DNA from 3 places in the Paenibacillus sp. 19GGS1-52 genome. Region 2 is predicted to be linked to each of the others. Evidence: riboswitches for the same ligand, from Rfam matches in the RefSeq annotation. Region 2 holds a riboswitch; each other region holds the start of a gene.
The links. A riboswitch is a leader RNA that binds a small molecule or an ion and turns the genes downstream of it on or off. The one in region 2 is predicted to bind thiamine pyrophosphate.
Positions count from the first base shown of each region.

Region 1: linked by a shared signal. The riboswitch ahead of H1230_RS30725 (ABC transporter substrate-binding protein) and the one ahead of H1230_RS22850 (thiamine phosphate synthase) in region 2 are both predicted to bind thiamine pyrophosphate.
Region 3: linked by a shared signal. The riboswitch ahead of thiC (phosphomethylpyrimidine synthase ThiC) and the one ahead of H1230_RS22850 (thiamine phosphate synthase) in region 2 are both predicted to bind thiamine pyrophosphate.

Region 1 covers NZ_CP059724.1:6,693,125-6,696,401, forward strand. Annotated here, with positions in the region: gene H1230_RS30715 (hypothetical protein) at 1-698, shown strand, start outside; gene H1230_RS30720 (Hpt domain-containing protein) at 717-1,076, opposite strand; TPP riboswitch at 1,239-1,350, shown strand; gene H1230_RS30725 (ABC transporter substrate-binding protein) at 1,477-2,544, shown strand; gene H1230_RS30730 (thiamine-binding protein) at 2,582-2,875, shown strand; gene H1230_RS30735 (ABC transporter permease) at 2,872-3,277, shown strand, end outside.
Region 2 covers NZ_CP059724.1:4,891,242-4,894,518, forward strand. Annotated here, with positions in the region: gene H1230_RS22840 (thiazole synthase) at 1-671, opposite strand, end outside; gene thiS (sulfur carrier protein ThiS) at 827-1,030, opposite strand; gene H1230_RS22850 (thiamine phosphate synthase) at 1,038-1,646, opposite strand; TPP riboswitch at 1,771-1,872, opposite strand; gene H1230_RS22855 (SDR family oxidoreductase) at 1,977-2,846, opposite strand; gene H1230_RS22860 (NUDIX hydrolase) at 3,041-3,277, shown strand, end outside.
Region 3 covers NZ_CP059724.1:6,157,853-6,161,129, forward strand. Annotated here, with positions in the region: gene H1230_RS28445 (hypothetical protein) at 1-26, shown strand, start outside; gene thiC (phosphomethylpyrimidine synthase ThiC) at 90-1,907, opposite strand; TPP riboswitch at 2,124-2,230, opposite strand; gene H1230_RS28455 (HEAT repeat domain-containing protein) at 2,282-2,722, opposite strand; gene H1230_RS28460 (6-bladed beta-propeller) at 2,991-3,277, opposite strand, start outside.

The DNA.
Region 1 (3,277 bases), 1.8 Mb from region 2:
GCGCCAGTGATCCCGATTATATTGCAGATTATATCAACAAGCACTGCTATAACCGCTGGGGCCCGGATACCTATTACGTAACGAATGAACAAACCTTTTGCTGTCTGAGCCGGGCTACTCCCGAGATCGCTACCCACTTGGCTAATCAAATGTACGGGGAATACTATTATGGTTTGTTGCTCAGTATTTTTCATAAAATCGTTCTGCTGAAGCTGGCTAATCTGCACTCTCGTCTTAGTATTACACGCGATTATGACGAAATTGAGGATTTAATCTTTTTGATCACCAAGTTCTCGGCCAAATATTATTTTCTAGAACTCATTTCACAATCCCAAGGTCGGGAGATCTTCATCCAGCTGCGTAAAGTATACGGGAATGATGCCTTGTTCGGAGAAGTGAAGCAAACTCTGGATGACCTGTTTCAATACCAGAATAAGTTCCAGGCCAAACGCCGGGATATGCTGCTGATGATCCTAACCGTATTTACAGTAGTCAGTGGCATTTACGGTATGAACCAGGTCATTGAAGATTTGAAGAACCCTATCGACTGGAGCAAAATGCTGCAATACTCCCCTTTTGAGTATTTGGCCCTCTTCCTGACCTGCAGCGGGATTCTCGTCAGTCTTATCCTTACAATTCGAGAGCTGTGGAACGGAAGCAAGAGCCGCCGTAAAAAAAGATTAAGCCATGAGGAGTAAGCGGCCGTCCACAGTTGTTTACAGCAAACTCTGCAACTGGGAGCAAGCTTCCTTATAAGCTGCACTTACTTCAGGCAACAAGGCTGCCGCTGCCGCAAGGTTGTCCTGTCTGGCATGAAGTTCAATTCCAGCGCAGACGGAGGCCAGATACTGTGCCCCAATGCCCAGACTTCCCGATTTCAGGCTGTGAGCAACTCCGGCGCTTTCGGCAAGATCCTTGTTATCGATCGCTTTCTGCAAGGCTTCTATTCTAAGCGGGGTGTCGCTCGTGAACATGTCCAGCAAGGTGCGCAGCAATTCTGGCTCTCCGTCGCCATCCAATTCCTGAATACCGGAAATGGTCTCTTCATCCAGTACCGGTATGTGAGCGTCCGTCATCCTGATTCCTCCTTTCCCTATTCAGTCTCTGTTTGCCATTCTGTTGTTATATTATATCTCATTAGATCACTTCAAGATATTTCAAATTGGTGGAATGCTGCTGGACAATACAGGAGTGTGCGTCTATAATACACCGTAAGAACGTAGCAACACCCGTGAACTTCATAGAATCAGGGGAGCTGGAATTAGGCCGGCTGAGATTGTATCCCACAAGATACTGACCCTTATACCTGATCTGGATAATGCCAGCGTAGGAATAGCCACTAGTTCGGGTCCCAAGTGACCTCTACTATCTTGCGCCAAACCAGCGTCCCGATCATCGGGGCGCTTTTTGTTATGGGATATTTCGGAATCAATATGAAGCCGGGTCTTTCGTTACCAGATAAAGGAGAGAAGAAACATGGGAGTCAAAAAAGTATTAACGATGGGCCTAAGCTGCCTGCTGATCATCGCCATTGCGGGCTGCGGCAGTAATAATGGGAATTCCGGCAACAATAAGGTGAGTACTACCGGAAATAATGAGGCTGCTCCTGAAGCAACTGCTGTTGCCACGGATGCACCGAAAGAGCTTACCAAGCTTAAGATCGCGCTCGACTGGACACCCAATACAAACCATACCGGTCTATATGTGGCCAAAGATCTTGGATATTACGCTGAAGAAGGTCTGGATGTAGAAATTGTGCAGCCCGGTGCGGCTGGTGCCGACACGATGGTAACCTCCGGTGAAGCAGCGTTTGGCATTGGTGCCCAAGAAAGTCTGACTTTAGCTCGTCTGCAAGGAGTGCCGCTCGTGTCTATCGCCGCTATTATCCAGCATAATACTTCCGGATTTGCCGCACCCAAGGACCGCAACATCAAGTCTCCGAAGGATTTTGAAGGCAAAACCTATGGTGGCTGGGGCTCTCCTGCCGAAGAAGCAGCGATGAAAGCGATCATGGACCCGGAAGGCGGGGATGTGAAAAAGGTTAAACTGGTGAACATCGGGGAAGCCGATTTCTTCACCGCCGTGAAACGTGATATTGATTTTGCCTGGATCTTCTATGCCTGGACCGGCATCGAAGCTGAGCTGCGCGGCGAGCCCATCGATATGCTGTACTTGAAGGATTATGCACCGCAATTGGATTATTACACCCCTGTACTAACTACAAGCGAGAAAGAGATTGCCGATCATCCTGAAATAGTGAAGGCATTCCTGAAGGCTACGTCGAAAGGTTATCAATATGCCATTGATAAGCCTGAAGAAGCGGCCGCCATCCTGAGTAAAGCCGTACCGGATCTAGACCCTAAGCTGGTTCTGGCCAGCCAGAAATGGCTCAGCCCGAAATATCAGGATGATGCTACCCGCTGGGGGGAGCAGAAGGCTGAAGTATGGCAGAATTACGCCGACTGGATGTACGGTCTGAAGCTGCTGGATAAGCCACTGGACGTCGCCAGCACATTTACGAATGATTTTCTACCCGCTGAATAGTGATCGATAAATACAAAATAGAAAGGTTGATATAATCATGGCAAATACTCTATTAAGCATTCAGGTGATCCCCAAGACTCCGAATGGTGAGGATTCCATCCCTTATGTAGATACAGCAATTGAGGTTATTCAGAAATCCGGTGTGAAGCATCAGGTAAATCCGCTGGATACGACGATGGAGGGCGAACTTACAGAGCTTCTGGAGGTTGTGCGTCAGATGCATGAGGCCTTGGTCGCGGCAGGCAGTCCCAGCATCATTTCACAGATCAAGATTGCCCATAACCCGAATGGCATCAGCATGGAGAAGCTAACGGAGAAATATCGGCCGTGAGATCGACCTGGAAGCAAATATGGCCGCCCCTTGTGGCGGTCATATTCTTGTTAACGGGATGGCAGCTGGCGGTCTCCCTATTTCATGTCGAAGCCTGGATTCTGCCTAGTCCCACCGACATCATCCGTGAATTCAATGCTAACGCTTCTGGAATCTGGGTCCATACATTGGCTACGCTGCGGCTGACCCTGATCGGCTTTCCGATCGGTACCGCGGTAGGTCTTATCATCGCACTGCTGCTGCACCTGCTGCCTTGGACCAGACGCGCTTTTTATCCGTTGCTGATTCTCAGCCAGAATGTTCCCTCCATTGCGCTTGCTCCGCTGCTTGTCATCTGGTTCGGCTTCGGCCTGCTGCCGAAGATTATCCTAATTACACTAGTCTGCTTCTTCCCAGTAGCTG
Region 2 (3,277 bases):
TCACGAAAAGCTTCCGCCATCCCCAGCGGATCACGCGCTGTAGCGATGGCTGTATTCAGCAGTACTGCTGCTGCCCCCATCTCCATTGCCTCGGCTGCTTCCGAAGGCCTGCCGATGCCGGCATCCACAATAATCGGAAGATTCACCTCTTCAATAAGGATGCGCAGCAGTTCTTTGGTTCTAAGCCCGCGGTTGGTACCGATGGGCGACCCAAGCGGCATCACGGCGGCGGCACCCACATCCCGCAGCCGCAAAGCGACTGAAAGATCCGGACTCATATACGGCAGGACAACAAAACCCTCAGCTGCGAGAATTTCTGTCGCCCGAATCGTCTCCAGATTATCTGGCAGCAAATATTTCTGGTCATTGATGACTTCGATCTTGACCCAATTCCCTAGCCCTGCTGCTCTTGCCAGCCGAGCGATACGCACAGCTTCCTCGGCCGTACGCGCACCAGAGGTATTGGGTAAGAGCTTCATATGTTCGGGAATATGATTCATAATATTCTCTGTGCCTCCAGCAGGGTCTACCCGGCGGAGTGCAACCGTAATCACCTCTGAGCCAGAGCAGGCAATGACCTCAGGGATAAGTGTGTTGCGGCTATATTTGCCGGTTCCAATGAACAGCCGACTGGATAAGACAGTGTCTCCAATGACTAAAGGATCAAACATGAGATCAGCCTCCTGAATTAAATTCTAATTTCTTACAAACGAATTCGAACATGCGATCAACGAGATAAACATATCAAACCTGCATAGTTGCAGATCAAGTCTGGCGGACTCAGAAGACGCTAGATAGCGCCAACCATCGCGCTGATTGTTTGCCCTCAGCCACCCCCAACGAAATGAACCAGTTCAATGCGGTCTCCATCGTTAAGACATACATTTCCATATTCCTCTCTGCTGATTATTGCTCCATTCAACTCGACAATAATCAGACGTCCAGACCACTCGGAACGACTAAGTAACTCGGTCATGGTTCTATAATCCTCAGAATATTCACTCGCTGTTCCGTTGATCCATAGTTTCATTCACCCTTCACCTCCTTTGCATCGCTGTGCGATATGCATTCATAGCAGTCACAGGATCTTCGGCGCCGCAAATGCCGGACATTACCGCTATTCCCGCAGCCCCCTGCTCCATCACCCTGGCCACATTGCTCGGCTTAATTCCACCAATGGCAATCACCGGTATGGCACTATTCCGTACAACATCCGCCAGAAGCTCCAGCCCACATCCCCGTTGTCCCGGTTTACTGGCCGTGTCATATACATGACCGAACAGGCAATAGTCCGCACCCTGGCGGGCTGCTTCAGACGCCTCTTCCGAAGAGTGAACTGAGCACCCCAGACGCAGGCGAGGTCCCAGTACTCTTGCTGCAGCAGGCCTCAGACTGTGCCAAGCCAACTGCACACCACCAGCGCCCAATGTCACTGCAACGTCGATGCGGTCGTTAATAAACAGCTTGGCGGCAGGGATACCTGCCAGCAGCAGTTGCTCACCCACTGACAATAGCTCACGGGCGGAGAGATGCTTTTCACGTAGATGGATATAATCTGCTAGAGGATGCAGCACGGTCATTTTTTCAATAAAATCCCTTAAAGGGAGCTTGCCATCTGAAATTAAATGGATCTCGCCTTGCACCATACCTGGCCCTTCTTCCGTTAATTAGTAGACTGCTTATTTCTCAGAAAACACAAAAAAACCGCCTCCCGTTAAGGAAGGCAGTCGGAATCTGTAAAGGATAAGCTGATTTATAAGCCTGATTACAGTCATTCGTTCTCCACTTCCCTCCGCTGGTATAAACCAGATCAGGTTCAAAGGGTCCGGAATGATTCTCCGTCTCAGCCTTGCGGCCCCCCTAGTGACAACATCATATTAAATTACTATTTGAATTAACTATTGAATATGAATATTATACTAACATAATATTCCTCTTAGAAACATCTATTAATAGGGTTCCATGCTTGGAATTATTTATCCGTTTACGATTTCCCCGCCGTTTACATGCATAACCTGGCCGGTTACATAGGTCGAATCGTCGGAAGCCAAATATACGTATGCCGGTGCCAGTTCTTCCGGTTGTCCGGGACGTTTCATGGGTTGTGTTGCACCGAACTCACTGACCTTTTGTGCATCAAAGGTTGAAGGGATCAGCGGAGTCCAGATAGGTCCTGGAGCGACAGCGTTGACACGTATGCCTTTATCCGCCAGATTCGTGGACAATGAACGTGTGAAGCTGAGAATCGCCCCCTTGGTGGATGAATAGTCCAACAGCTGTGGACTGCCCCGATAGGCCGTAATGGAAGTCGTATTGATGATTGTAGAACCTTCCTTAAGGTGGGGCATTGCTGCTTTGGTCAAATAGAACATGGCAAAAATATTCGTCCGGAATGTACGTTCCAGCTGCTCTGAGGTAATATCCTCAATTTTATCCTGTGGATGCTGTTCTGCGGCATTGTTGATGAGAATATCCAGCTTGCCAAGGCTTTTTACCGTTTGGTTGATGAGATCCTGACAGAAGGCTTCGACACCGATATCCCCAGGGATTAGGACGCATTTCCGTCCCTCCTGCTCAACCTGCCGTTTGGTTTCCTCCGCATCGGAATGCTCATTGAGATATGATATAACTACATCTGCACCTTCCTTGGCAAAAAGAACCGCCACAGCTCGTCCGATTCCACTGTCGCCTCCCGTAATAAGGGCCGCCTTACCCAGCAGCTTACCCGCTGCTTTATAGTTTGCCGGCTCGTATTTCGGCCGCGGGTTCATTTGACTTTCAATCCCGGGCTGCTGATCCTGCTCCTGTGGGGGTAAGGTTTTCTGTGTTTGATTGTTACTTGACATACTCCCTATCTCCTTTCACTTTGCAATTGGGTATTAGCCGAATCGTCTTAGGATGGCTTAAGGGTCTTGGTTTATACATTTCTTACAATATGTTTTTACCACGGTATCACGAAAATTAAACAGTAGGTTTATTGGTCAGGGTATGAATTATAATTAGTTAAGCGTTTGATTTAAACCAAAGAGGAGCAACAATTATGATAAAAAATAGCCATAACATCGTTGTCGCTGTAAAGGGAGTTATATTGTTTGAAGGCAAAATGCTGCTCGTTCAGCGTGCCGCAGACGATTATGTCGGCGCTGGCACTTGGGAGTGTGCCGGTGGAAAGATTGAATTCGGAGAAGATTTGGAAGCCGCTCTCATACGGGAAATTGTTGAGGAAACTGGACTAACGGTAACTGTCGGGCATATTTTATATGCAGCTGCATTTATG
Region 3 (3,277 bases), 1.3 Mb from region 2:
TTTTATGGGTCAACAAACCACATTAGCTCTTCCTATGAGGTCCATTGGCTCAGTTTCTGATTTGGAGATAGAGCCATAAAATTCCGGTTTTATTTATAAATCCTCCCGCCACCCTCCTTAAACTCCGCCGCCTTCTCCCGCATCCCAGCAGCGATAGCCGACCGCCCCAGTTTCTCCCCATGCTCTTGAGCCTGCGTCACTTCCAAATCCTGCCCCACCTCATCCTGCCGCCGTGCCGTGTCCCGGATCTCCTGCGAGATGCGCATGCTGCAGAACTTCGGACCGCACATCGAACAGAAGTGCGCCGTCTTGGCCCCTTCAGCCGGAAGGGTCTCATCGTGATATTCGAGCGCCCGTTCCGGATCTAGCGCCAAATGGAATTGATCGCGCCAGCGGAATTCGAACCGCGCCTTAGAGAGGGCGTTATCCCGATCCTGGGCACCTTTGTGGCCTTTGGCCAAATCAGCGGCATGCGCAGCAATTTTGTAGGTAATGACACCTTCGCGCACATCCTCTTTGTTTGGCAAGCCAAGGTGCTCCTTCGGGGTCACGTAACAAAGCATAGCCGTACCGAACCAACCGATCATCGCCGCTCCAATGGCCGAGGTTATGTGATCGTAGCCAGGGGCAATATCCGTAGTCAGAGGACCCAAGGTGTAAAAAGGCGCTTCATGGCACAGCTCCAGCTGCTTATCCATGTTCTCCTTGATTAGATGCATCGGCACATGGCCCGGGCCTTCTACCATTACCTGAACATCATGCTTCCAGGCAAGTGTTGTTAGTTCCCCAAGAGTCTCCAGTTCAGCAAACTGAGCTTCATCGTTGGCATCGGCAATGGAACCCGGGCGCAGTCCGTCACCCAAGGAGAATGCCACATCGTAAGTCTTCATAATCTCGCAAATATCCTCGAAATGCGTATAAAGAAAGTTCTCCTGATGATGTGCGAGGCACCATGCTGCCATAATGGAGCCACCCCGGGAGACGATGCCCGTCATCCGACCCGCAGTCAGAGGAATATAGCGCAGCAAGACACCAGCATGAATGGTAAAATAGTCCACACCCTGCTCCGCCTGCTCGATCAACGTGTCGCGATAAACCTCCCACGTCAGGTTTTCGGCTTTCCCGTCCACTTTTTCCAGTGCCTGATAGATCGGCACCGTACCGATTGGCACTGGAGAATTGCGCACAATCCATTCCCGTGTCGTATGAATATGGTTGCCAGTCGACAGATCCATAATATTATCCGCGCCCCAGCGCGTGGCCCATCTCATCTTCTCTACCTCCTCTTCAATCGACGAAGAGACAGCAGAGTTTCCGATGTTCGCATTGATCTTCACCAGAAAGTTCCGGCCAATAATCATCGGCTCGCTTTCCGGATGGTTGATATTCGCTGGGATAATAGCGCGGCCACTGGCCACTTCTACTCGCACAAACTCAGGAGTGACATTTTCGCGAATCGCAATATATTCCATCTCCGCAGTAATGACGCCTTGGCGTGCATAATGCAACTGGCTGACATTGTGGCCTTTCCGGGCTCTTAACGGAAGCCGCTCCAACCGTGGAAATACTTCTACAGGGGTTTTACCCCAGGTCTTCCCATTATCCTCCGCTTTAATCCCTCTACCTTCATAGGCTTCCGAATCTCCGCGCGCGGCAATCCAGCATGAACGGTGGGGCAATAATCCCTGGCGAATATCCGTGTACGCTTCGGTGTCGGTATAGGCACCACTCGTATCATAAACACGCAGAGGTGCATTCACTTCTTCTAAAGCGGTCCCCGAGGTATTGCTTAAAGTGATCTCCCGCATGGGGACCCTTATATCCGTCCGCGAACCCTCTACATATACTTTACGACTTGCTGGAAAAGCAGACAGATTCACATTCCCCTTCTTCTCTGAACTCGGCATCTTGATTCCTCCTAAAAGTTTTGTAAAGCATACACTTCACTGTTTTCGCTTCGTACAAAACTACTTCGAAAGCATAGGCTAAGTTTTGTAAAGCATACACTTCACTGTTTTCGCTTCGTACAAAACTTGGTGGTGGTTGTAAACAAGAGCGCAGCAAAAAAGCCGCTCCACAATGGAGCGGCTTTATCTATGAACAGCCAAGAAGGCTATACTTGAAAAAGTCCGACTCCACTTTCCTACGCTGGTATGATCCAGATCAGGTTCAAGGGTCCAGGAATTTAATTTTCCCGTCTCAGCCAATTCAGGCTCCCCTAGTGGGTATCTTATTTAGTTAGTTATTAAACTACAGGTATTGGATTCTTTTGTCAACCTGATTACTTCTTCTCAGCAGTCCACATTTTTGACAACCAGCTGTCAAATTCAGGGCCTTTTTCACCCTCGTAAGCATCGTAAATATCCACTCGCATCTTCTTCAGCTTCTCTTTGAACTCTTCAAACGAATGATCCTGGGGCAGACTCTTCTTGATTCTAATAAGAATCTTGGATACGCCCTTCACCAATTCCGGTTTGTTCTTGGAAGGTGCTTTCACATCCTCGCCAAAAGCCTTGAGTTTCAAGTAAGCAGCTTCTTGTACGGTATAGACAGGATCGCTGGTCATTAAACGTGTCAGGATATCAATGATCTTGGAGTGCTTAGTTTGACCTAGCTCTTCAACAGCAGCGAGACGCGCTCTCCAATCTCCGGAGCGGTTCGCCTCTCTTTTTAATTCTTCATAATTTTCTGGCAATTCATTTACTATTTCTTCGTTACTCAAATGACACAATCCCTTTCTTTGTTCAATCTATTGTAAACAACCGATCAATTCATTCAACACCTTAAGACGAGCCTTAGAACCGATAAGTCAATTTTACAGTACTGTTCTCCATCATTTCAATCTTTTCGGCAAAACAAGTGATAAATTGGAGACATTTTCTTATTCCAGCCTTTGTTATGACAGAAAAAGGGTCTATCCCTTAACAGTTTTTCCGACTGCCGGCAGGATAAACCCTTTTGAAGTGAATTAACTATCGTAAAATGTTGATTTACTTACTCTGCTGCGCCAGCATCTTCAGCAATACGGTTATCGCTTCGGCTCTGGTCGTGTTACCGGCTGGATCGAATTGATTCAGGCCTTTGCCTTCGATTAGGCCCAGTTTCTTCACTGCGGCTACCGCACCCTTCGCCCATGTCGGGATGTTCAAGTCATCAGCAAAATTTGTTACCGCATTGGTCTCAAGCGTAAGCTTCAGCGCACTGGCAATCATCGAAGCCATCTCCGCACGTGTGATCGGGGCATTCGGACGGAAGGTACCGTCCTCATAGCCATGGA